Regions from separate parts of the Blastococcus sp. SYSU D00813 genome, predicted to be linked through region 2. Evidence: riboswitches for the same ligand, from Rfam matches in the RefSeq annotation. Region 2 holds a riboswitch; each other region holds the start of a gene.
What was found. A riboswitch is a leader RNA that binds a small molecule or an ion and turns the genes downstream of it on or off. The one in region 2 is predicted to bind cyclic di-AMP.
Positions count from the first base shown of each region.

Region 1 (7,774 bases), on a different contig from region 2:
TCATCGTCGCCGCCGAGGACGCCGTCTTCTCCGACGTCGTCGGGCAGCGGCTGGGCATGTGCGGCGTGGAGTACTTCGCCCACCCGTGGGAGTTCGGCCCGCGCAAGACCAAGGAACTGCTGCTCACCGGCGACTCCATCGACGCCCGCGAGGCGCACGCCCTGGGCATGGTCAGCAAGGTCTTCAGCCGCGAGGAGCTCGCCGAGGGCACGCTCGCCCTCGCCCGCCGGATTGCCGCCCTGCCGACCGTGACCGCGCTGCTGATCAAGGAGTCGGTCAACCAGAGCCAGGACAACATGGGCTTCCAGAACGCGCTCAAGGCCTGCTTCACCCTGCACGAGCTCAACCACGCCCACTGGTCGACGATCCACGAGGACGGCTTCCCCGGCGCCCGCGCCGAGGACGGCATCCAGGGCACCATCCAGGCCGAGAAGGCGGCCGCGAACGGGACTCCGGCGTGAGCGCGAGCGAGACCGCGGCCCGCCCGACCGTCGACGGCGTCCTGCGGGTGCTGGAACTCGAGTCGCAGGGGAACGGCCGCTACGTCGGGCAGTGCCTGGCCACCGAGGGGCCGGTCGTGGCCGGCGCGCAGATGGTCGCGCAGGCGATCGTGGCGGCCACCGCCGAGGCCGGCGGCAAGCGGGTCACCTCGGTGCACTCGACCTTCGCCCGCACGGGCCGGGCCGACCAGCCGGTCACCCTCGACGTCGAGCGGTTCCACGAGGGCCGGTCGCTGGCCAGCATCTCGGTGACGGTCAGCCAGGGCGAGCGCCGCCTGGCCCGGTCGCTGCTGCTGCTGGGCGCCGACGAGCCCGACGTCATCCGGCACGGCAGCCGGCCGCCGGCCGTCGGCCGCCCGGACGACGCCCCGGCGCAGCAGAGCTGGCTGGAGGGCCACGAGCAGCGCACCGTCGGCGGAGTCGACGTCTTCGACCCCGCGCTGACCGGGCCGCCGGAGCTGCAGTACTGGTCACGCTGGGCGACCGACCGCACCGAGCGGGAGGTCTCCCAGGCGCTGCTCACCTGGGCCAGCACCAACTCCTTCCTCGGCGCCGCGATGCGCCCGCACGAAGGGGTCGGCCTGGCCCTGGCCCACCGCTCGCTGTCGACCGGGGTGCTCAGCCACGCGCTGTACTTCCACGACGACGTCGCCGCGGGGGAGTGGCTGCTGTACTCGCTGCGGAGCACCTTCACCGGCGGCGGCCGCGCCTTCGGGGTCGGGGAGGTCTTCACCGAGGACGGCCGGCTCGTCGCCACCTGCACCCAGGAGTCGATGATCCGGCCGATGACCGGCGGGGCGCTCTGAGCGTCGCCGTCCGCGCCGACGGCAGGGGAGCCGGGTCCGCACGGGCCCGGCTCCCCGGCCGTGCACCGCGCTCGCGTGACCTGCCCGTGACCTGACGACCGCGCGCCGTAGCGGGCCGGGCACGGGCCGCTGGAACTACGCCGGTGTCGTCCCGCACGGGCCTGCGACGGTCCCGGACGGCCGCCGCGGTCTGCCACTGTTCCCCCATCGGGCCGCTCGCGGGGCCCGGACCGTGTCGGCCAGGGGGACCAGGGGGCGCCGGATGTCGCAGCGGACGCACGCAGAGGGAGCGCTCGAGGGGGAGCCCCGGGCGCCGGGCGGGCTCGACGGGCTGCTGAGCACGGCGCCCACGTTCTCCGGCGCGCTGCGCGGCTACGACCGGCTCCAGGTCGACAACTACGTCGCCTGGGCGGAGGCGGAGATCGCGCTCGCCCGCCGCGAGGCCGACCACCTCCTCAGCCGCTACGCGGCCTGCTCCGCCGAGCTGCAGAACGCCCGCTGCCGGCTGGCGCAGCTGCACCGCGAGCGGGAGACCGCCGAGGGCCGCGGGCTGGCCGAGGAGGTCCTCGCCCGCGCCGCCGAGGAGGCCGAGGCCCTCACCGCCGGGGCGCTGGAGGAGGCGCAGCGGACGACCGAGGAGGCCCGTGCCGAGGCGCAGGCGCGCCTGGAGAAGGTCGAGGCCATGCGGGCGGCCGCCGTCGCCGAGCGCGACACCGCGCGGGTGGAGGCGCGCGGCCTGCGCCAGCAGGCCGCCCTCGTCCTCGCCGCGGCCCGCGACGAGGCGGCGGCGCTGCTGGCCGAGGCCGAGCGCCGGCGGGACGACGAGGACGCCCGCGCCCGCCAGGACCGCGAGGCCGCCGAGGCCGCCTCGGCCGCCCGGCTGGCCGGCGCCCAGGCCGAGGTGGACGACCTGCGCCGCCAGCGGGACGAGGCGCGCCAGTCGCTGCGCCGGCTGACCGGGCAGCTCGAGGACGTGCTCTCCTCGGTCGCCGGCGGCTCGGCCGACCTCGTCGTCCTCGGCGACGGACGGCGCCCCGTCGCCTCCTGACCTGCGCCCCCGGGCCCTCTGACCGGGGACCCGACCCGCGACCCCGCCGGTGCCCCGGCCGTGACGCAGCGTCGTCCCGGTGCGGCACCCGGGGACGCCCGGGACGAGTGGGGCGAGATCCGTCACGCAGCGAGTTCGGCCCGTGCCATTGTCACGGGCCGGTAACGGCACCTACCGTGGCTGCGTCCGGCCGGTCGTCTCACCCCACCCGGGGAGTTCGGCCGGACGCCGCCGAGTCGCGACCGCAGCAGCGGGAGCGAGCCGGGGACCCACCGCAGTCCTGGGGTGAATCCCGCGCGCCGACCTCCGTCGGTGCCCGGGTAGGGCTTCTTCCCGCCCGAACCCGTCAGCTAACTCGGTAGGCGGCCACGGAAGGAACGGAGAGTCTCCGCATGCCCCGCCTCCGGGCTCCCGCGGCCCGCAGGTGCCGCCGGTCGCGCGTCCCGCTCGCGTAGCCGCCCCCGCACCCGCCCCGCCCCCGCCGACGGCGCCCCGCCGCGCCTCCGGGACCCCCGAAGACACCCAGCACCGCCCGCGCCCCCTCCGGGAGGGGGCCGGCGCCGCGTGCGCAGCCCCACTCGGAGTACTCCCCGCATGTCCTCGCAGCACACCACCCGCTCCCGCCGCCTGCGCTCGGCGCTGACCTCCCGCCGCCCCGGCCTGCTGCTGGCCGCGGCCGCCGCCGGCGGCGTCCTCGTCAGCGTCGTCGCCACCGGCGAGACCCCCGCCACGGCCGAGGCCGCCCCCGTCAGCGAGACGGTGAGCGTCGCCCAGGCGCTCGGCGTCGACCCGGCCGCGGCCGCCTCGCCCGACCTGTCCGGTCTCGGCGACCTCGCCGCCTCCCGCTCGGAGCGCGGCACCTCGGCCGTCACCGCCGCGCAGGCCCAGCAGGCCGCCGACCAGGCCGAGCTCGACCGGCTGGCCGCCGAGGCCGCCGCCGCGGAGGCCGCCGCCCGTGCCGCCGCCGAGGCCCAGGCCGCCGCCGAGGCCGCGGCCGCCGCCGAGGCGCAGGCCGCGCAGGAGGCCGCCGAGCAGGCCGCCCAGCAGCAGACGACCAGCGCACCCGCGCCGTCGTCCTCGTCGTCGTCCTCCTCGTCCTCGGGCGCGAGCCGGGGCTCGTTCAAGGACTACGCGCTGGCCCAGGTCGGCAGCGCCGCCGAGTTCTCCTGCCTCGAGCGGCTGTGGGGCCGGGAGAGCGGCTGGAACCCCAACGCGCAGAACCCGACCAGCACCGCCTACGGGATCGCCCAGTTCCTCGACTCCACGTGGGCCGGGACCGGCATCGCCAAGACCAGCGACGGCTACCGCCAGATCGACGCCGGGCTGATCTACATCAACAACCGCTACGGCAGCCCCTGCGGCGCCTGGTCCCACTCCCAGTCGACCGGCTGGTACTGAGCCGGGCGGGGAGCCGGCCCGACACCCCCGGCGTGGTGGACTGGGCCGCGTGATCCCCTCCGGCTTCGTCCGCGCGCACACGGCGGTCCGCCGTCCGTCCTCGGTGCCCGAGGTGCGGCTGCACGTGGCCGACGACGTCGTCGCCCTGTGGGAGGCGATGGAGGTGCGCGCCGGGGGAGCGGGGGAGGCGCCGCCGTTCTGGGCGGCGGCCTGGCCCGGCGGCCAGGCCCTCGCCCGGTTCGTCCTCGACGCCCCGGAGGTCGTGGCCGGCCGCCGGGTGCTCGACCTGGGCGCCGGCAGCGGGCTGGTGGCCGTCGCGGCCGCCCTGTCCGGGGCCTCCCGGGTGCTCGCCAGCGACGTCGACCCGTTCAGCCGGACGGCGGTCGGGGTCAACGCCGGCCTCAACGGCGTCCCCGGCATCGGTGTGCTGGGCGACGTCCTCGGCCACCCGGTGCCGCCGGTGGACGTCGTCCTCGCCGGGGACGTCTGCTACGACCGGGTGATGACCGAGCGCGTGCTGCCCTTCCTCGACCGGGCCCGGGACGCCGGCTGCGCGGTCTACGTCGGCGACCCCGGCCGGCCCTACCTGCCGTTCGACCGGCTGGTCGAGGCGGCCGTGTACGAGATCGCCGAGACCGAGGGGCCGGGTGTGCGCCGGACGACGGTCTGGCGCCTGCCCTGATCGGGGTGCTCGTCGCTCGACGGAGTGTCGACTCCCTCGACACCGGCTAGCGTCGAGGGCATGGCTGCCCCCCTGCACGGCGACGGCACGGGCGACGGCACGGGCGACGGTGCGGGACCCACCCGCGGCCGGCGGGTGCGCCGCACCTCGGGCGACGACCGCGAGCGGGCGCTGCTCGCCACCGCCGAGCGCCTGCTGGAGCAGCGGCCGCTGGCCGAGATCTCCGTCGACGACCTCGCGCGCGGCGCCGGCATCTCGCGCTCGACGTTCTACTTCTACTTCGCCTCGAAGGAGGCGGTCGTCCTCGCACTGCTCGACCGCGTGGTCGGCGAGGCCCGCGCGGCCCGGTCCGCGGCGCTGGCCGGGGCCGCCGGGGCGCGGGCCGCGTGGCGGGCGGCGCTGGTCACCGTGCGCGACACCTTCCGCGACCACCGGGCCCTGACCGCCGCCGCGACCGAGCTGCTGGCGGCCAGCCCCGAGGTGCAGGCGCTGTGGTCGTCGGTGATGGAGGACTTCGTCACCGAGACCGCGGCGGCCATCGAGGCCGAGCGCGCCCGCGGCGCCGCGCCGCCGGGACCGCCGGCCCGTGACCTCGCCGTAGCCCTGAACTGGATGAACGAGCGCGTCATCCAGCTCTCCCTGGCCGGCCGGCAGCCCGCGCTCGCCGAGGACGCCCTGCTCGACGTCCTGCTGACCGTCTGGCTGCGCGCCATCTACGGCACCGACGAGGTCCCGGCCTGACGACCCGCACCCATCCCGCCGACACGTCGTTGAACCTCTCGACACCGTGTCGACAACGGCGTCGGCACGGTGCACGATGGCCGGAGCAACCGAGGAGAGCGGGAGTCCCCTGTGAACGCAGAGACTGCGGGAACTGCAGAGCACGTCGACGTCCTGATCGTCGGGGCCGGCCTGTCCGGCATCGGCGCCGCCTGCCACCTGGAGGACGAGCGGCCCGGCACCACCTACGCGGTCCTCGAGTCCCGCGAGGCGATGGGCGGCACCTGGGACCTGTTCCGCTACCCGGGGATCCGCTCGGACTCGGACATGTTCACCCTCGGCTACTCCTTCCGGCCGTGGACCGACCCGCAGGCCATCGCCGACGGCCCCTCGATCCGCCGCTACATCCAGGAGACCGCCCGCGAGTACGGCGTGGACTCGAAGATCCGCTACCGGCACAAGGTGCTGTCGGCCGAGTGGTCGTCGGACGACGCGCTCTGGACCGTCACCGCCGAGCGCACCGACACCGGCGAGCAGGTGGCGTTCACCTGCTCCTGGCTGTCGGTCTGCTCCGGCTACTACCGCTACGACGAGGGCTTCAGCCCCCGCTTCGAGGGCGCCGAGACCTTCCGCGGGCAGGTCGTGCACCCGCAGCACTGGCCCGAGGACCTCGACGTCACCGGCAAGCGCGTCGTCGTGATCGGCAGCGGCGCCACCGCCGTCACCCTCGTGCCCAGCCTCGCCCCGCAGGCCGCGCACGTCACGATGCTGCAGCGCACCCCCACCTACGTCGTCTCGCTGCCGGGCCGCGACAAGCTCGCCGAGTCGCTGCGCCGCTTCCTGCCCGAGCGCGTCGTCTACCCGGTGATCCGGTGGAAGAGCGTGCTGGTGTCGATGGCCTCCTACCAGCTGTCCCGCCGCCGGCCCGCGGTGATGAAGAAGGTGCTGCGCAAGGCCCAGGAGCAGCAGCTGCCGGCCGGCTTCGACGTCGACACGCACTTCACCCCGCCCTACGACCCGTGGGACCAGCGGCTGTGCGTCGTCCCCGACGGCGACCTGTTCCGCGTGATCCGCGACGGGAAGGCCTCGATCGTCACCGACCGGATCGCACGCTTCGACGAGACGGGCATCGCGCTCGAGTCCGGGCAGCACCTCGACGCCGACGTGATCGTGACCGCGACCGGGCTGAACCTGCTGCCGATCGGCGGCATGACCCTCACCGTCGACGGCGCCCCCGTGGAGCTGTCGGAGACCGTCTCCTACAAGGGGATGATGATCTCCGGCGTCCCCAACTTCACGATGACCATCGGCTACACCAACGCCTCCTGGACGTTGAAGGCCGACCTCGTCGCCCGCTACGTGACCCGGCTGCTGGCGCACATGGAGCGGACCGGCACGGCGATCGCGACCCCGCTCGCGCCCGCCGACCCCGAGCGCGAGCCGTTCCTCGGGCTGACCTCGGGTTACGTGCAGCGCAGCCTCGCCGCGCTGCCCCAGCAGGGCGGCCGGGCGCCGTGGAAGCTGTACCAGAACTACATCCGCGACCTGGTCCTGCTGCGCCGGGGCCCGGTGGAGGACGAGGGCATCCGCTTCTCCGCCAAGCAGCCCGCGCGCGTGCAGGCGGCCGCCTGATGGAGGCCTACCGCTTCGCCGGGGGGACGGCGGTCGTGACCGGCGCGGCCAGCGGCATCGGCGCCGCCCTCGCGCCGCTGCTGGCCGCCCGCGGCAGCGACCTGGTGCTCGTCGACCGCGACGCCGAGCGGCTGGCGGACGTGGCGGCGGGCGTGCGCGCGGCGCACCCGGGGGTCTCGGTCGCCACCGCCGTCGTCGACCTGGCCGACCCGGTGGCCACCCAGCGGGTCGCCGACGAGCTGGTCGCGGCCCACCCGGACGTCACGCTGCTGGTAAACAACGCCGGTGTGGCCCTCGGTGGCCGCTTCGACCAGGTGACCCTCGACGAGTTCGACTGGGTCATGGAGATCAACTTCCGCGCCGTCGTCCGGCTGACCAAGGCGTTCCTGCCCACGCTCAAGGCCCACCCCGGCTCGCACGTGGTCAACCTGAGCAGCCTCTTCGGGCTGATGGCGCCGGCCGGGCAGGCCGCGTACAGCTCCAGCAAGTTCGCCGTGCGCGGGTTCACCGAGGCGCTGCGCCACGAGCTCGCCGAGGACGGCGTCGGCGTGACCAGCGTGCACCCCGGCGGCATCCGCACCCGGATCGCCGAGACGGCGCGGGTGGCCAGCGGCGTCGACGCAGAGGAGGCGGCGCAGGGCAAGGCCGACTTCGCCAAGCTGCTGACCTTCCCCGCGGAGAAGGCGGCCGCGCTGATCGTCGACGCCGTCGAGCGGCGCCGGCCCCGGCTGCTCATCGGCGTCAGCGCCAAGGTGCCCGACGTGCTCGTGCGGGTCGCGCCCGGCGGCTACGGGAAGCTGCTGGCCGCCGTCACGAAGCTGGCCGGGATGCGCCGCTGACCGCGGTCCACGTCGGGACCTCCGGCTGGAGCTACGACCACTGGGACGGCGTCCTCTACCCGCCGGGGACGCCGCCCCGGGACCGGCTCGCGCACTACGTGCGCCGGTTCGGCACCGTGGAGCTCAACGCCAGCTTCTACCGCTGGCCG
Region 1 is NZ_JBJGZX010000009.1:28,303-36,076, forward strand. It holds gene ACI8AX_RS08360 (enoyl-CoA hydratase) at 1-461, shown strand, start outside; gene ACI8AX_RS08365 (acyl-CoA thioesterase) at 458-1,306, shown strand; gene ACI8AX_RS08370 (hypothetical protein) at 1,569-2,354, shown strand; cyclic di-AMP (ydaO/yuaA leader) riboswitch at 2,574-2,734, shown strand; gene ACI8AX_RS08375 (aggregation-promoting factor C-terminal-like domain-containing protein) at 2,949-3,752, shown strand; gene ACI8AX_RS08380 (class I SAM-dependent methyltransferase) at 3,802-4,434, shown strand; gene ACI8AX_RS08385 (TetR/AcrR family transcriptional regulator) at 4,495-5,175, shown strand; gene ACI8AX_RS08390 (flavin-containing monooxygenase) at 5,287-6,786, shown strand; gene ACI8AX_RS08395 (SDR family NAD(P)-dependent oxidoreductase) at 6,786-7,625, shown strand; gene ACI8AX_RS08400 (DUF72 domain-containing protein) at 7,622-7,774, shown strand, end outside.
Region 1: it holds a riboswitch for cyclic di-AMP, as region 2 does, so the genes downstream of both, ACI8AX_RS08375 (aggregation-promoting factor C-terminal-like domain-containing protein) here and ACI8AX_RS09735 (C40 family peptidase) in region 2, are expected to answer to the same signal.

Region 2 (7,774 bases):
GACGGCGGTCTGGCAGTCGTTCGACTCCGATGCCTCGCTGTCCAAGGCCTCCGGGCAGACGCCCCAGGCGGCGCTGCTCTCGCTGCCCACGCTGTCGACCCACGGCTACGAGGTCATGCACACCGGCACCGTCGAGCGCGCCGCCCGGCTGCTCGCCGAGTACCTGCGCCGCCCCGCCCCCGGCAGCTGACCCCGCCTCCCGCTCGACGAGGTCTGCGCACTCGCCGGCACCAGCCGCTGACGGCGACCACGGTGCAGACCTCGTCAGCGGGGACGGCGGATCCGCACCGGTCCGCGCGCGGTGGCCACGTGGACGACCGCCCCGCGCTGGGTCACCTCGACCTCCCCGGCGGCGGCCAGCCGGCCCGCGGCCGCACGGGCGGCCGGCATGAGCTCCCGCCAGCCGTCGGGGTCGACCGCGCGGGCCGCCTCCGACGGGCAGATGGTGGCGCCGGCCGCACGAGCGCCGAGCAGCGCGGTGATCCGCTCCTCGAGCGCGCGGTCGACGTCGTCCACCCCGCCAGGGTCGGCCGAGCCCGGGCCGGCCGCCACACGGGTGTGCTGGTCAACGCCCCGGGTACCTCCCGCGCATGGCGAGGCAGACCCCGATCGGGACCATCGGCAAGGGCCGCCGGGGCATCAGCCCCCTCGGCTGGGCGCTGCGCGGGGCCGCGGCCGGGGCGGCGGCCAGCACCGCGCTGAACGCCGTCACCTACGTGGACATGGCCGTCCGCGGCCGGGGCAGCAGCTCCACGCCCGAGCGGACGGTGGAGGCGCTGGCCGAGAAGGCGCACCTGACGGTCCCCGGCGACGAGGAGACCCGGCGGAACCGCGTCCAGGGGCTCGGCCCGCTCACCGGCCTGGTGGCCGGCGTCGGGGTGGGGGTGCTCACCGGGTTGGCCCGGGCGGCCGGGTTCCGCTCCCAGTGGCTGGTCGGCACGCTGCTGACCACCACCGGGGTGCTCGTGGCCGCCAACGGGCCGATGACGGCCCTGGGCATCACCGACCCGCGCACCTGGTCGGCGACCGACTGGGCCAGCGACCTCGTGCCGCACCTGGTCTACGGCGCGGTGCTCAAGTCGACGATGGACGCCTTCGACCGCCCCTGATGGAGGACCCCGTCCTCCTCACCGCCCGCGAGCTCGCGGAGACGCCCTGGACGGGGCCGTTGCGTCATCTCGCCTGCCATCCGCGCTCGTCGACGCCGCCGGGGACGGGGGCCTCGGGGTCGTAGGGCGTGCGGGTGAACACGAACGTCCCCAGGTCGAGGTGGTCCGGCGCGATCCGCAGCGTCTCGCCCGCGTGGTAGCCGTCCAGCCCGACCCAGGTGCCGTCCTCGCGCGGTGCGAAACGGCTGGCCCGTCCCGCACGGCCGGGCATCGGTGCGAGGTCCAGCAGGCCGCTGCCCACGGCCCGCAGCACGTACGGCGCCGGGCCCCAGAACCAGACGCCGAGGACGTCGAGGTCGACCGGCGGCGGCGCCGGCCGCCACTCCTCCACCACCCGCGGCTCGGCGGCGCGCAGGTCGGCGAGCAGCCCGGGCCACAGCAGGGGGAGCCCGCTGGTGGTGTTGGCCAGCGTGACGGCGCCGGTGCCCTCCTCCCGGTCGACGAAGACGCCGGCCAGGAAGCCGGGCATCGAACCGCCGTGGCCGGTGTAGGTGCGCCCGTCCAGCCGGATCACCTGCAGGCCCAGCCCGTAGGCCGACCAGCCCGGCGCCGAGGAGTCGACCCCGGCGGGCACGCCCATCTCCTCCAGCGTCGCCGGGCGCAGCACGTCCCCGGTGTCGCCGAGCAGGAAGGCGGCGAAGCGGGCCAGGTCGCCCAGCGGGGCCCACAGCTGCCCGGCCGCGGCCATCACCCCGGCGTGGTGCTCGGGTTCGGGCAGGACGACGTCGGCCCACGGGTGCACCGCGCTGCCCGCGGCCGCCGGCGCCTGCGGGCGGGGCGTGGTCCGGGTCATCCCGAGCGGGGCCAGCACCTCGTCGCGGACGACGTCGTCCCACGACCGGCCGCGGTGCCGGGCGACGAGCTCGCCGAGCAGGCCGAAGCCGAGGTTCGAGTAGTGGAACCGGCGGGCGGCGCCGAGCACCACGTGCTCCTCGCGCAGCCGCAGCTCGTCGAGGGACCCGCCCGGTACGCGCTCCCACCAGCCGCCCGGGCTCTCCGCCGACGCGCCGGCGAGGTGCGAGAGCAGCTGGCCGACCGTGCGGTCCCCGAACGGCGTGCCGGGCACGTGCCGCTCGAGCGGGTCGTCGAGGCCGAGCCGACCCTCGTCGCGCAGCCGCATCACGACGACCGCGGTGACCGTCTTGCTGATCGAGCCGAGCCGGTACTGCGTGTCCAGGACCGGGCCGGGCACCTCGCCGCGGCCGGCCGACCAGGCCAGCCCACCGTCCCGGACCACGCCGGCGACCAGCCCCGGCGCCCGGCCGTCACGCTGGGCGAGAGCGGTCCGCGCCAGCAGGGTGCGGGCGGTCGAGGGCAGCACGGGCTCGGGCTCGGACATGACGGCGACCGTAGGCCAGCCCCTCCGGAGCCGCCGGGGTCAGGCCGTCTCGACCGCGTCCAGCCGGCCGGTGCGGCGGGCCCAGACCTCGAAGCCCACGGTGGCGAACGGCGGGACGGAGGCGGCCAGCGCCAGCAGCGCCGTCCCCGGTGACCAGCGCAGCACCCGGGCGGTCAGCAGGGTCACCGCGACGTAGAGCACGAACACCGCGCCGTGCACCGGCCCGAACACCTGCACGCCCACCTCGGAGGTCTCCGGCACGTACTTGACGTACATGCCGGCGAGCAGCCCGACCCAGGTCAGCGCCTCGGCGACGGCGACGGCGCGGAACAGCTGGACGGCGGTGCGCGGGTTCATCGGCTCCCTCTCGACGGCGACAGGCCCTCCGTCTCCAACGGCCGACGGTGCGGCAGGGTCCCCGCCGGGTGCTGTGACGTGCGTGGCAGGGTCGGCGGCGTGCGGGGACTGGCGCGGCGGGAGTTCTGCCTGGTCCTGCTGCGGCGGATGGCCGACGTCCGCCCCGACCTGGTGGCCGAGGCGCTGCCGCGGCTGTCGGCGACCCGCGGCGCGGCGCACGCGGCGCACACCCGGTGGCAGGCCCTGCACCACAGTCCCCGTGCGCCCCGCGGCCTGGCGCTGCGGACGGCGGTGCTCGGCCCGCCGGACACCTGCGTGCCGCGGCGGCACGGCGACCTCGAGCTGGAGCTGCGCCAGTGGCCGCTGCCGCTGTGGCCGCAGCTGCGCTGGCGGGTGGTCAGCGGCCCCGGCGGCGAGGTGCTGGACGAGCAGCTGGTCCGCGGCCCGGGCTCGGGGGTCCCGGCCGCCCGGCCCGACCGGCTGCTGGTCTGGCAGCACGTGGTCGACGACGTCGCCGCCGTCCCGGGCGCCTCGCACGTCGGCGCGCAGGCGCCGGCGCACTGGGAGGTCGCGCTGCCCGACGGCCGCCGCGCCCGCTTCGTCTGGGGCCTGCTGCAGGCGGTCCGGGAGCCCGGGGCGGCCTCCCTGCAGGGGCCCGCGGCGAGCGTGCGAGCCGTGGGGGACAGGGAGGCCCTTGATCAGCCGGCGAGGCGGCGGGCGCCCGCGTAGCCGCCCATCGAGTCGACGCTGGCCACCTTGACGACGTCCCCGGACGTCGGCGCGTGCACCATCTGGCCGTTGCCGATGTAGATGCCCACGTGGCTGACCGGGCTGTAGAAGAACACCAGGTCGCCGGGGCGCAGGTCGGCGCGGGACACCGCCTGGCCCATCTGCGACTGCATGCGGCTGGAGTGCGGCAGGCTGATCCCGGCGGCACGGAAGGCGAACTGGGTCAGCCCGGAGCAGTCGAAGGCGTTCGGACCGCCGGCGGCCCACACGTAGGGGTCGCCGCGCTGCGCCATGGCGGTGTCGACGGCGATCTGGGCGGCGCCGCTGCCGGCGACGATCGGCCGGGACGGCGCGGAGGCCGCCGGCTGGTCCCGCTCGTCGCGGCTGGCGGTCGTCTCCGCGCCGTGGGCGGCGGCCGCGGCGGCGAGGGTGGCCTGCTGCTCGGCGGCGGTCAGGCGCTGGAAGTCCGCGCGGTACTCGGCGATCTCGGCCTCGAGCGCGGCCTGCTGCGCGGCGACGGCGTCGTAGGTCCGCTGCGCCTCGGCGGCCGCGGCGTCGGCGGCGGCCCGGGCGGCCACGGCGGCGTCGCCGGCGGCCACGGCCGTGGTCAGCAGGCCGCTCTGGTGGTCGGCCACCATGCCCAGGATGCTCACCTGGTCGATGAACTCCTCGGGCGAGTCGCTGGTCAGCAGCGCCGCCAGCGACCCGCCGGTCTGGCCGGTCCAGGCGCTGCGGGCCACGCCGCGCACCTGCTGCTGGGCGGTGGCGACCTGCGCCTGGGCCGCGTCGGCGGCGGTCGTGGCCTCGGCGGCGGCGGCCTGCAGGGCGAGGAGGTGCTCGCGGGCCTCGTTGAACTGCTCGGTCACCGCCTCGAGCTCGTGACCGCGGGCGGCCATGAGCTCGGCGGCCTCGGCCGCGGTCTCCGGCTCCTCGGCGCCCGCGGGGGCCGGGACCAGCGCCACACCGAGGGCGACGCCGACCGAGGAGGCCAGCAGGAGGGCCCGGCGGACGACGGGGGTGCGGCGGCGGTGGTGCGGGCGCGCGGGGAAGGCACGCTCAGGGGTCGCCATGGTCCGGCGGCTCTCCGTTTCTCCGACGGCCGCCTACCGGGTTAGCTGACGGGTTCGGGCGGGAGATCGCCCGGTGCACGCGGTGGCCCGCGGGCACTGCACCCCAGGACTGCGGTGGGTCCCCGGCCCGGCCTCCCCCGGAGGGTCGGCCGGCTCGACGGCGTCCGCGGGGTGTCACCCAGGTCGGTGACGCTGCGCCCCGTCGAACACACAGACCGTAAGCGGCGTTATGGGCACGTGACAATCACCAGCGTGTAATTCGTTCGCTCACCGTGAGCAACCGGATCCGTTCCGACACACCGCAGGGGTCGGAGCCCAGGCTCGCCGACCGCCTGACCTGCGCGGATCCCCGACCCGGCGCCTCCGCGCCCGCCCGGAGGACGCCGGAGGGGCCCGCGTGACGCCTGCCACGGCCACCGGCCGGCCCGCGCCCCTCGTCCGCGCCGGGGTTTGCCGGTGCGGCGGCCCGCGCACTCCCGGGGCATGCGCATCACCCGACGGGCACTGGCCCGCCCGCTCGTCGTCCTCGCGATCGCCGGGTCCCTGACCACCGCGTGCAGCAACAGCGGCGGCAACACCGACGTCGACCGCAACGAACAGGAGTGCGGCACCGCGGAGAACAGCGGCGACTGCGCCGAGACGGAGGGCCCGCCGACCGCGACCACCGAGTCCGAGGGCTGAGCACCGCACGCTCCCCGCTGCCCGCGGGGGCCGCGTGGACCCGCGGCCGGGTCTCTGCGGAGCTGCGCTTCCTGGTGGCCGCCGTCCGCGACCGGCTGCGCGGGCGTGACCTCGCGCTGATCGGCGCCGGGCTGACCTTCTACGCCGGGATCGCCGTCGTACCCCTGCTGCTCGTGGCGGTCCGGCTCACCGGGCTGGCGGTCGGCGCGGCGGAGGTGGAGCGGCTCACCGGCCGGCTGACCGAGGTGCTGCCGGCCGAGCTGGGCGCCCGCGGCGTCGTCGTGGACCTGGTGGACGCCGGCCTGGGCATGGACCTGCTGGGCTTCGTGCTGGCCCTGCTCCCGCTGTCGCTCTACGGCGAGGGGCTGCGCCGGGCGCTGCTGCGCTTCAGCGGGCGGCACGACACCCTGACCGGCTGGCGCGGCCGGCTCCTCGGCCTGCCCCTGGTCGTGGCCACCCCGCTGCTGCTGCTCCCGCTGCTGCTGGCCGCCGAGGGGATGGCCGACCTGGGCGCCCGGGACGGCGTCGGCGCCGCGATCGCCCGCTTCGCGCTCGGCTACTACTCGGTGCTGTTCGTGCTCACCGTGCCGCTGGCCTGGGGGTTCCGCGTGGTCGCGGCCGGGCGGATGCGGTGGCCGGCGCTCGTCTCCGGCTCGCTGTTCACCGCCGCCTGCCTGTCGGGCTTCCTGCAGGGCTTCGCGTTCTTCCTCTCCCTGCCGCTGGACCTGGGCGCGCCCTTCGGCGGCCTCACCGCGGTGGGCGCGGCGGTCGCCCTGGCCCTGTGGCTGTTCCTGCTGCACCTGGTGCTGCTCGGCGGCTGGCTGCTCACCGGCGCCCTCGACACCCGGCTGGCGGCCGGCCGGGGCGCTCAGTCGTCGTCGGGCGGCAGCGGGATCCCCGGCTCGACGGGCGGGCCGCCGGGGCCGGGACCGTCGTCCGGCTCGTCCGGCTCGTCCGGCTCGTCCGGCTCGGGCTCCGGCTGAGGCGGCGGCTGGGGAGCCGGCGAGGGGCCCGACGGCGGTTGCGGCGCCGGTGTCGTCCCGCCCCCGCCCCCGCCGCCACCCGGGACAGGCGTGGGCGCCGGCTCGACGTGGTCGGCACCGTTGCTGATCAGGATGGTGACCACCTGGCCGGGCACCGCCCGGCCGCCCCGCGGCGGGCTGGTGCCCACGAACGACCCCGCCTCCAGCGCGCTGTCCACCCGGGCCCGTGCCGTGGCGAAGCCGGCCTGGCGCAGCGTGGCCTCGCAGCCACTGGCCGAGGAGCAGCCGGGCACCGGTCGGGTGTTGCCGCGGACGACGGCCGGGTCCGCGGGCGGGAACTCGCCGCTGCCGCGCGCCTCGAGCACGGGCGCCATGGCGTCGTGCCAGATGGTGGCGCCCTTGCCGCCGCCGAACCCGCCGACGTCCTGGTTCTGCTTGGGGTTGAGCACCATGACGCTCGCGGTGACCTCGGGCGTGTAGCCGACGAAGGCGACCGAGTAGTTGTCCTGCGAGGTGCCGGTCTTGCCGGCGATCTGGTGGCCGGGGACGTAGGCGCGGCGGCCGGTCTGCCCGCCGTACCCGGGCTCGACGTCCTTGCGCAGCATCTGGTTGAGCGTCGTGGCCACACCCGGCGGGATGGCCTCGGGGGTGCACCGGTCCCCGACCGGCAGCGGCTCGCCGTCCGCGCCGAGGGCGGGCGCGCCCGTCGGGTCCAGCACGGCCGTCACGGGGACGACGTCGCACTGCGTGCCGCTCGCCGCCAGGGTCGAGTAGGCGCTGGCCAGCCCCAGCGGGCTGGTGGCCTCGGCGCCGAAGGTGAACGAGCCCCGGTCGTCGTCGATGATCTGCTGCGGCAGCTCGGGCGGGCTGAACTGGAACAGGCCCATCGCCTCGGCCATCCGCACCGGCTCCTCGACGCTGCCGAGGGCGTCCTCCAGGGCCAGGAAGTACGTGTTGGAGGACTGGTAGAGCGCGGTCTCCATGTCCAGCGTGGCCCGGTAGTTCCCGGCGTTGCGGACGTCGTAGGGGCCGCTGCCGTCGCGGAAGACGCGCGAGACGTAGGGGTTCGACGTCGTCAGCGTGTAGGCCGGCGAGTAGCCCCGCGCCAGCGCCGCGGCGGCCACGAACACCTTGTAGGTGGAGCCGGAGCCCTGGCTGGGCGCCACGTTGAGGTTGTAGGACTCCTGCGCCGGGTCGTTCTGGTCGTAGCCGAAGACGCGGTTGACGCTCATCGCGAGCAGGTGCCCGGTGCCGGGCTCGACGGCCGTGAACATCGCCGCCAGCGGGTCGCCCATCGGCAGGGTGGCCAGGACGGCGGCGTCCCCCGCGCGCTGCAGCTCGGGGTCCAGCGTCGTCTGGATCACGTAGCCGCCGTTGTCCAGCTGCTCCTGGGTGAGCCCCAGCTCCTGGATCAGGTGGCGCTGCACGAAGTCGCAGACGAACGCC
Region 2 is NZ_JBJGZX010000010.1:142,798-150,571, forward strand. It holds gene ACI8AX_RS09705 (M42 family metallopeptidase) at 1-190, shown strand, start outside; gene ACI8AX_RS09710 (DUF3253 domain-containing protein) at 265-516, opposite strand; gene ACI8AX_RS09715 (hypothetical protein) at 591-1,109, shown strand; gene ACI8AX_RS09720 (serine hydrolase domain-containing protein) at 1,174-2,508, opposite strand; gene ACI8AX_RS09725 (DUF3817 domain-containing protein) at 2,548-2,865, opposite strand; gene ACI8AX_RS09730 (hypothetical protein) at 2,965-3,594, shown strand; gene ACI8AX_RS09735 (C40 family peptidase) at 3,564-4,664, opposite strand; cyclic di-AMP (ydaO/yuaA leader) riboswitch at 4,700-4,791, opposite strand; gene ACI8AX_RS09740 (hypothetical protein) at 5,148-5,345, shown strand; gene ACI8AX_RS09745 (YhjD/YihY/BrkB family envelope integrity protein) at 5,420-6,328, shown strand; gene ACI8AX_RS09750 (penicillin-binding transpeptidase domain-containing protein) at 6,214-7,774, opposite strand, start outside.

Region 3 (7,774 bases), on a different contig from region 2:
CCCCGCCGCGCACCTTGACGGCGCCGATCTCGGTGATCGCGCTGTCCCGCGGCGACCCGCCGGTCGTCTCGAGGTCGACCACCACGAAGGTCACCTCCGACAGCGGTGTGCCGAGCTCCTCGATCGTGGCCTGCACGTACCGCGGACCCGGGTCGAAGCGCGGTGCCAGGTCGCGGCCGCCGGAGCCGGCGGGAGGGACCCACCCGTGCGGGGTGGCGGGAGCGGGTGGCACGCGGCGGACGGTAGGTCGGGGCACCGACAGTCCCGCCGAGCCACGCCGACGCGCCCGCCTCCCGCGGGGGTCCTCCTCCAGCTCGGGGGTGTCCCCCGCGAGGACGAACCCCCAGGTCGGGGTGGCGGAGGGGCGTCGGACGGGACACCATCCCGTCGGGGTCGCCGAGGACCCCGCCGGAGAGAGGGAACCGATGCTCCAGCGCTGGCCGTGGCGCGCACGTCGTCCGTCGGTGCTCCTGGCCGGGGCGGCCGCCGTCGTGGTCGCCCTCGCCGGCCCGCTGGCCGGACCCGCCGCGGCGGACCCGAGCGACCAGCCCGGCGGGACCACCGGCGTCCTGGACAGCGACGCGCTCGACGAGCTCCAGCGGCGGGCGGCGGAGGTCCAGGCCGACCTGCTGGCGCGCCAGGGGGAGGTCGTCGCGGCGCAGGAGGCGCTGGCCGCCGCCCGGGTGACGGCCGAGGAGGCCGAGGCCGTGGTCGCCGACGTGGAGGGGGAGCTGGCCGGCTACCAGGACGTCGTGGCCGAGTACGCCTCGGCGGTCTACCGCGACGGCGGCGCGCTCACCCCGCTCACCCTGCTGCTGACCGGGGGCGACCCGGGCGAGATCGTCGCCGCGATGGGCTACCTGGACGCCGTCGACGCGCACGCCGCCGAGGTGGTGACCGCGGCCGAGCGGCAGCGCCAGGCGGCGGTCGCCGAGCGCGACCGCGCCGCCGCGGCGCTGGCGGAGGCCCAGGCCCGCGCCGACCAGGTCGCCGCGGAGGTGCAGGAGCTGGAGGACGCCGCGGCCGCCGTGACCGGCGAGCTGGACGCCGCCCTGGGCGACGTCGACCGGCAGCTGGCGCAGCTGCAGCAGGAGCAGGTCCGGGTCAACGAGCAGACCGCCGCCAACTGGCAGGCCTACCTCGACGAGCTGGTGGCCGCCGGGGTGCAGGCGCCGCCGGCCGCCGAGATGCTCGACCCCGTCGCCGGGCTGCCCGGCGGGCTGGTCCCGGTCGGCTCGGTCTCCGGGGGCGCCCAGGCCGGCGCCGCGCAGCTGCCCCGCCAGCCGACGTCGCTGCTCGTCCTGCCCCGCGAGGTGCTCACGGCCGTGACGACGGCGATGGGGCAGCTGGGCCTGCCCTACGCGCCGGGCACCACGGGCCCGGAGTCGTTCGACTGCGGGTCGCTGGTGCAGTCGGCCTACCGCACGGCCGGCATCGAGCTGCCGGCCGACCAGGCCGGCCTGTTCGCGGTCACGCGGCCGATCGCGAACGAGGACGTCCTGCCCGGGGACCTGGTCTTCCTGGGGACGCCGGAGGCGGGCCTCGGGCACGTGGGCCTGGCCCTGGACACCCGCTCGATGCTGGCCGCCGACGCGCGGGCCGGCGCGGTCGTCGTGCGCTCGCTGCCGATGGACCAGGTGCTGATGATCGGCCGGCCGAGCACCGGCCAGCGCCCGGCCGAGCCGGCGCCCGGGCCGACCGGGGGCGCGCTCGAGGTGGAGTGCGGCAACACCGTCTACCCGCCGAGCTTCGACGGCGCGCGGTCGTGGGGCGGGTACCCCAACGGCCTGATCCCGCCGAGCGCGCTGTGCGAGATCGGGGTCGCGGCCCACTCGCTGCGCTGCGACGCGGCCGCGGCCTACCGGGCGATGGACGCCGCCTACGCCGCCGCGTTCGGCTCGCCGATCTGCATCACCGACTCCTACCGGACCTACGCCAGCCAGGTCCGCCTCTACGGGCAGAAGCCGGCGCTGGCGGCCGTGCCCGGCACCAGCAACCACGGCTGGGGACTGGCGGTCGACCTGTGCGGCGGCATCCAGGACTTCGGCACCCCGCAGTACCGGTGGATGGTGGCCAACGCCGGCCGCTTCGGCTGGCTGCACCCCACGTGGGCCGATCCCGGCAACGGGCGCGAGGAGCCCTGGCACTGGGAGTACGCGGGCACCTGACCCGGAACTGTCGGTGGCCGTGCCTAGCGTCGCGCCTGACCGACGAGAGGACCGGGAGGAGAGCGGCCATGCTCATCGACTGCGACACCTGCACCGCCCGCGGTACCGGCTGCGCCGACTGCGTGGTCACGGTGCTGCTGGGGGCCCCGCCGGGCTGGCAGGGCACGGATCCGGCCGTGGTGCCGATGACCCGCCGTCCGGCGTCCCCCGCGGAGGAGCCCGTGACGGCGACCACCCAGGCCGGGGTGGTCGTGGAGCTCGACGAGGTGGAGCGCCGTGCCGTCCGGGCGCTCGCCGAGGGCGGCCTGGTGCCCCCGCTGCGGCACCGGACGGGGCCCGACGACGCGTCCGGCGACCACCGCCGGATCGGCTGACGGGTCCGGGGGACCCGGGGACGGTGACGCACCGGAGTGGCGAGCGTGCTGATCGTGCTGTTTCCCACAACGCACGCACCCCCCGTTTGTCACTTCTGCATCACGTCCGTACCGTGTCCGGCGTCCGACCGGGTGGTCGTCGCCCCGCGCGGGGTGACCTCGGCCGGACACCGCCGAGTCACCGCAGGCTCCGGCGCCGCCACCACGGGGCGCCCGGGACCGAGGTGAGCCGGGGACCCACCGCAGCACTGGGGTGAGTTCTCGTGTGCGCCGGCATGCCGGTGTGCACGCGCCGTCCGCGGCGCGCAGAGATAGGGCACGTCTTCCCAGCCCGAACCCGTCAGCTAACTCGGTAGGCGGTTGCTGAGGAAGAACGGAGAGCCGCCGACCGTGGCGACGCCTCGCCCTGCCCTGGGGCATGCACGAGATCAGTTCCACCCCGGTCTCCCGTCCGGGAACCGCCGTCCCACCCGCTCCCGCCGGCTCGGCCGCGGAGTGCTCGTGGGGACCACCGCCGCCCTGACGATCACCGTCCTGCCGGGCACGGCCGCCGCCGACCCGGAGGCGGCCACCACCCCGGAGCAGGCCGCCCAGCTGGTCGCCGACGCCAGCCACCGCCTCGAGGCGGTCTCCGAGCAGGTCAACGAGGCCCGCGAGGTCCTCGCCCTGCAGCAGCTCGCCGCCGCGGCCGCCCGCCAGGAGGTCGAGACCACCCAGGCGCAGCTGGACTCCCTCGACGGGCAGATCCGGCAGGTCGCCCGCAGCGCCTACACCGGCGCCGACGACGGGCTGGCGACCCTCGACCTGCTGATGACCAGCGAGTCCGCCGAGGACTTCGTCAGCAGCCTGGCGATGCTCGAGCACATCGCCGGCCACACCACCGGTGTGCTGGACGACGTCTCGGCCGCTGCCGAGGTGGCCGAGCAGGCCCGGGCCGACGCCGAGTCGGCCGAGGAGGCCGCCCAGCAGACGCTGGACGACCTCAGCGCCCAGGAGGACCAGCTCCAGTCCGACATCGCCGACTACCAGCGGCAGTACGACGAGCTGACCGCCGCCCAGCAGGCGCAGGTGCAGCAGGCCCAGGCCGCGCACACCGGTCAGGCCGTGGCGCCGGCCGCGGTCGCCCGCCCGGTGGCGAACAGCGCCGCCGCGCAGGTCGCCGTCGACACGGCGCTGGCCCAGGTCGGGGACCCCTACGTGTGGGGCGCCGGCGGGCCGAACTCCTTCGACTGCTCGGGCCTGACGCAGTACGCCTACGCCGCCGCCGGCGTGAGCCTGCCGCACTCCAGCCGCATGCAGTCGCAGATGGGCACCTCGGTCTCGCGGGGCGAGATGCAGCCGGGCGACCTGATCTTCTACTACAGCCCGGTCAGCCACGTCTCGATGTACATCGGGAACGGCCAGATGGTGCACGCCTCCACCTCCGGGCAGCCGGTGAAGGTGGTCAGCGTCGACTCCATGGGCGGGATCACCGCCATCCGCCGCATCGTCTGAGCCGGCGCCCCGCAGCGGGCGTCGACAGGACCGGGCCGGTGACCCCTCGGGGGTCACCGGCCCGGTCCCTTCGGCCCCGGTGCAGAGGGCCGCGCCGAGCTCGCCAGGCGTGAGGGGCAGCGGGGCCCTTCTTCTAAGCTCGGGATGTGTCCGCCCGCCGGGCCGCGCTCGTGGCCGCGGTCGTCCTCGGTGCGGCCTTCGTCCTCGTGGTGGTCCTGCGGACGCCCTGGACCCTCCTGCCCGCCCTGCCGGGCGGCGCCACCGCGCCCGACCCCGGCGCCGGCCTCCCGGCCGCCGTGGTGGAGCGGGCGGAGGCCTTCGCCGGCGCCATCCGCCCGGCGTCGCTCGCCTCGCTGGTGCTGGGGCTGGCGGTGTCCGCCGTCCTCGGGCTGACCCGCCTCGGCGCGCGGCTGGTCCAGGCCGTCGCCCGGCCGCTGGGCGGCGGGTGGGTCTGGCAGGTGCTGCTCGGCACGCTGGCGCTCAGCGCCGTGGGCCGCCTGGTCACCCTGCCGATCAGCGTCTACGGCGAGGTGGTGCGCCACCGGTACGGGCTGTCGACCCGCAGCTGGCCCCTGTGGGCGCGCGACGTCGTCGTCTCGCTGGCCATCGACGCGGCCCTGACCGCCCTGGGGCTGCTCGTGCTCGTCTGGCTGGTGCGCAGGGCCCCGCGCACGTGGTGGGCCTGGGCCGCCGGTGCGGCGGCCGCGCTCGTCGTCGTCGGGTCCTTCCTCTACCCGGTGGTCATCGAGCCGGCGTTCAACAGCTTCGAGCCGCTGCCGGCCGGACAGCTGCGCACGGACCTGCTGGAGCTGGCCGACGAGAACGGCACACCCGTCGAGGACGTGCTGGTGTCCGACGCCTCCCGGCGGACGACGTCGCTGAACGCCTACGTCTCCGGGTTCGGCAGCACCCGCCGGATCGTCCTCTACGACACCCTGCTGACCCGGCTCCCCGACGACGAGATCGAGTCGATCGTCGCCCACGAGCTGGGCCACGTGGCCACCGACGACGTCCTCACCGGCACGCTGATGGGCGCCCTCGGCGCGGCCGGCGCCGTGTGCCTGCTCGGCTGGCTGCTCACCTCCGCGCCGCTGCTGCGCCGGGCCGGCGTCGGGTCCCCGGGCGACGGCCGGGTGGTCGCGCTGGCGCTGCTGCTCGTCTCCGCCGGCACCCTGCTGGCCACGCCGGTGCAGAACCTCGTGTCGCGGCAGATCGAGACGCGCGCCGACCTGCACGCCCTCGAGCTGACCGGGGACGCGCAGGCGTTCGTCGACATGCAGGAGCGGCTCGCCTCGACCAACCTCTCCGACCCCGACCCGCCGGCGGCCTGGCACTGGTTCTTCGGGTCGCACCCCACCTCGGCGCAGCGGATCGCCTTCGCCGAGGACTGGCTGCGCGCGGGGGAGCCGTGAGCCGCACGCTCGTCGTCACCAACGACTTCCCGCCGCGCCAGGGCGGCATCCAGACCTTCGTGGCGGCGCTGCTGGCCCGCCGCCCGCCTGACTCCCTCGTGGTGCTCGCCTCGCGCTCGCCGGGCTGGGAGGAGCACGACGCCGCGCTGCCGTACCCGGTGGTCCGCCGTCCGACGGCGATGCTGCTGCCCACCCGGGGCGCCGCCCGGGCCGCCGCCGACCTCGCCCGCCGGTACGGCTGCGACACCGCCTTCTACGGCGCGGCCGCCCCGCTCGGGCTCCTGGCGCCGGCGTTGCGCTCGGCGGGGGTGCGCCACCAGGTCGGGGCGACCCACGGGCACGAGACCGGCTGGGTCGCCGTGCCCGGCGGCCGGCAGCTGATGCGCCGGATCGCCGCCGAGCTCGACGTGCTCACCTACATCAGCGAGTACACCCGCGGCCGGCTGGAGCCGGCGCTGCGCGGGCGCGCGCGGATGGCGCAGCTCTCCCCGGGGGTGGACGTCGAGGCGTTCTCCCCGGCGGCCGACGGGACGGCGGTCCGCCGCCGGTACGGGCTGGGGGAGGCCCCCGTCGTCGTCTGCGTGTCCCGGCTGGTCGCGCGCAAGGGCCAGGACGTGCTCGTGGCCGGCTGGCCGCGGGTGCTCGCGCGGCACCCGGACGCGCGGCTGCTCCTGGTCGGCGGCGGGCCCGAGGAGGCCGCCCTGCGTCGCGCCGTCGCGGCGCGGGGGCTGGGCGACTCCGTCGTCCTCACCGGGCCGGTGCCCCCCGGCCAGCTGCCCGACCACTACGCCGCCGGGGACGTGTTCGCCATGCCCTGCCGCACCCGGCGGGGCGGCCTCGACGTCGAGGGGCTGGGCATGGTCTACCTCGAGGCCGCCGCCTGCGGGCTGCCCGTCGTCGCCGGCACCTCCGGCGGCGCCCCGGAGGCCGTGCAGGACGGCGTCACCGGCCGGGTCGTGGCCGACCCGCGCTCGCCCGAGGGCGTGGCTGCCGTGCTGACCGGGCTGCTGGACGACCCCGAGCGGGCGCGGGCCATGGGCCGGGCCGGCCGGGCCTGGGTGGAGCAGCGGTGGTCGTGGACCCGGATCGCCGAGACCTTCGCGGCCCTGCTGGAGCCCGGGAACGGCTGAGCCCCGCCCCGCCGGTGGCGGGACGGGGCTCGGCGAGGTGGTTCAGCGGGCGTAGATCGACTCGACCTCGGCGTCGAACTCCTTGAGGACGACGTTGCGCTTCAGCTTCAGGCTCGGGGTCAGCATCCCGTTGTCCTCGGTGAAGTCGGTCGTCAGCACCTTGTACTTCTTGATCGCCTCGGCCTGGGAGACGGCCTTGTTGGCGTCGGCGACCGCGGCGTCGAGCTCGGCCCGCACGTCGGGGTCGTCGACGAGCGCGGTGATCTTCGTGTCGGCGGGCTTGCCCTTGGACTCCAGCCACTGGGGCAGGGCCTCCTCGTCGAGGGTGATCAGCGCGCCGATGAACGGCCGCTGGTCGCCGACGACGATGCACTGGCTGACCAGCCGGTGCGCGCGCAGGCGGTCCTCGAGGACGGCCGGGGCGACGTTCTTGCCGCCGGCGGTCACCAGGATCTCCTTCTTGCGGCCGGTGATCTTGACGAACCCGTCGGCGTCGATCTCGCCGAGGTCGCCGGTGTGGAACCAGCCGTCGGCGTCGATCGCCTCGGCGGTGGCCTGCTCGTTCTTCCAGTAGCCGCGCATCACGACGCCGCCGCGGATGAGGATCTCGCCGTCGTCGGCGATCGCGAAGGCGACGCCCGGCAGCGGCCGGCCGACGGTGCCGATGCGCAGCGCGTCGTCGTGGTTGACCGACGCGGCGGCGGTGGTCTCGGTCAGGCCGTAGCCCTCGTAGACCGTGACGCCGATGCCGCGGAAGAAGTGGCCCAGCCGGTCGCCGAGCGGGGCGCCGCCGGAGATGGCGCCCAGGCAGCGGCCGCCGAGCGCGGCGCGCAGCTTGCCGTAGACCAGCTTGTCGAACAGCGCGTGCTGGGCGCGCAGGGCCAGGCCGGGGCCGCCGGTGTCCTGGGCGCGGGACCAGTCGATGGCCACCTGGGCGGCCCGGTCGAAGATCTTGCCCTTGCCGTCGCCCTCGGCCTTGGCCTTGGCCTGGTTGAAGACCTTCTCGAAGACCCGAGGGACGGCGAGGACGAAGGTCGGCTTGAAGGCGCCGAGGTCCTCGACCAGGTTCTTCACGTCGGGGGTGTGGCCGATGACCGTGCGGGTCTTGATCGCGCCGACCTGCAGGACCCGGGCCAGCACGTGCGCCAGCGGGATGAACAGCAGCAGGGAGCCCTGCACGTTCATGAACCGGCCGA
Region 3 is NZ_JBJGZX010000036.1:14,556-22,329, forward strand. It holds gene ACI8AX_RS19255 (DEDD exonuclease domain-containing protein) at 1-232, opposite strand, end outside; gene ACI8AX_RS19260 (NlpC/P60 family protein) at 426-2,168, shown strand; gene ACI8AX_RS19265 (hypothetical protein) at 2,237-2,542, shown strand; cyclic di-AMP (ydaO/yuaA leader) riboswitch at 2,743-2,916, shown strand; gene ACI8AX_RS19270 (NlpC/P60 family protein) at 3,044-4,036, shown strand; gene ACI8AX_RS19275 (M48 family metallopeptidase) at 4,183-5,448, shown strand; gene ACI8AX_RS19280 (glycosyltransferase family 4 protein) at 5,445-6,578, shown strand; gene ACI8AX_RS19285 (AMP-dependent synthetase/ligase) at 6,621-7,774, opposite strand, start outside.
Region 3: it holds a riboswitch for cyclic di-AMP, as region 2 does, so the genes downstream of both, ACI8AX_RS19270 (NlpC/P60 family protein) here and ACI8AX_RS09735 (C40 family peptidase) in region 2, are expected to answer to the same signal.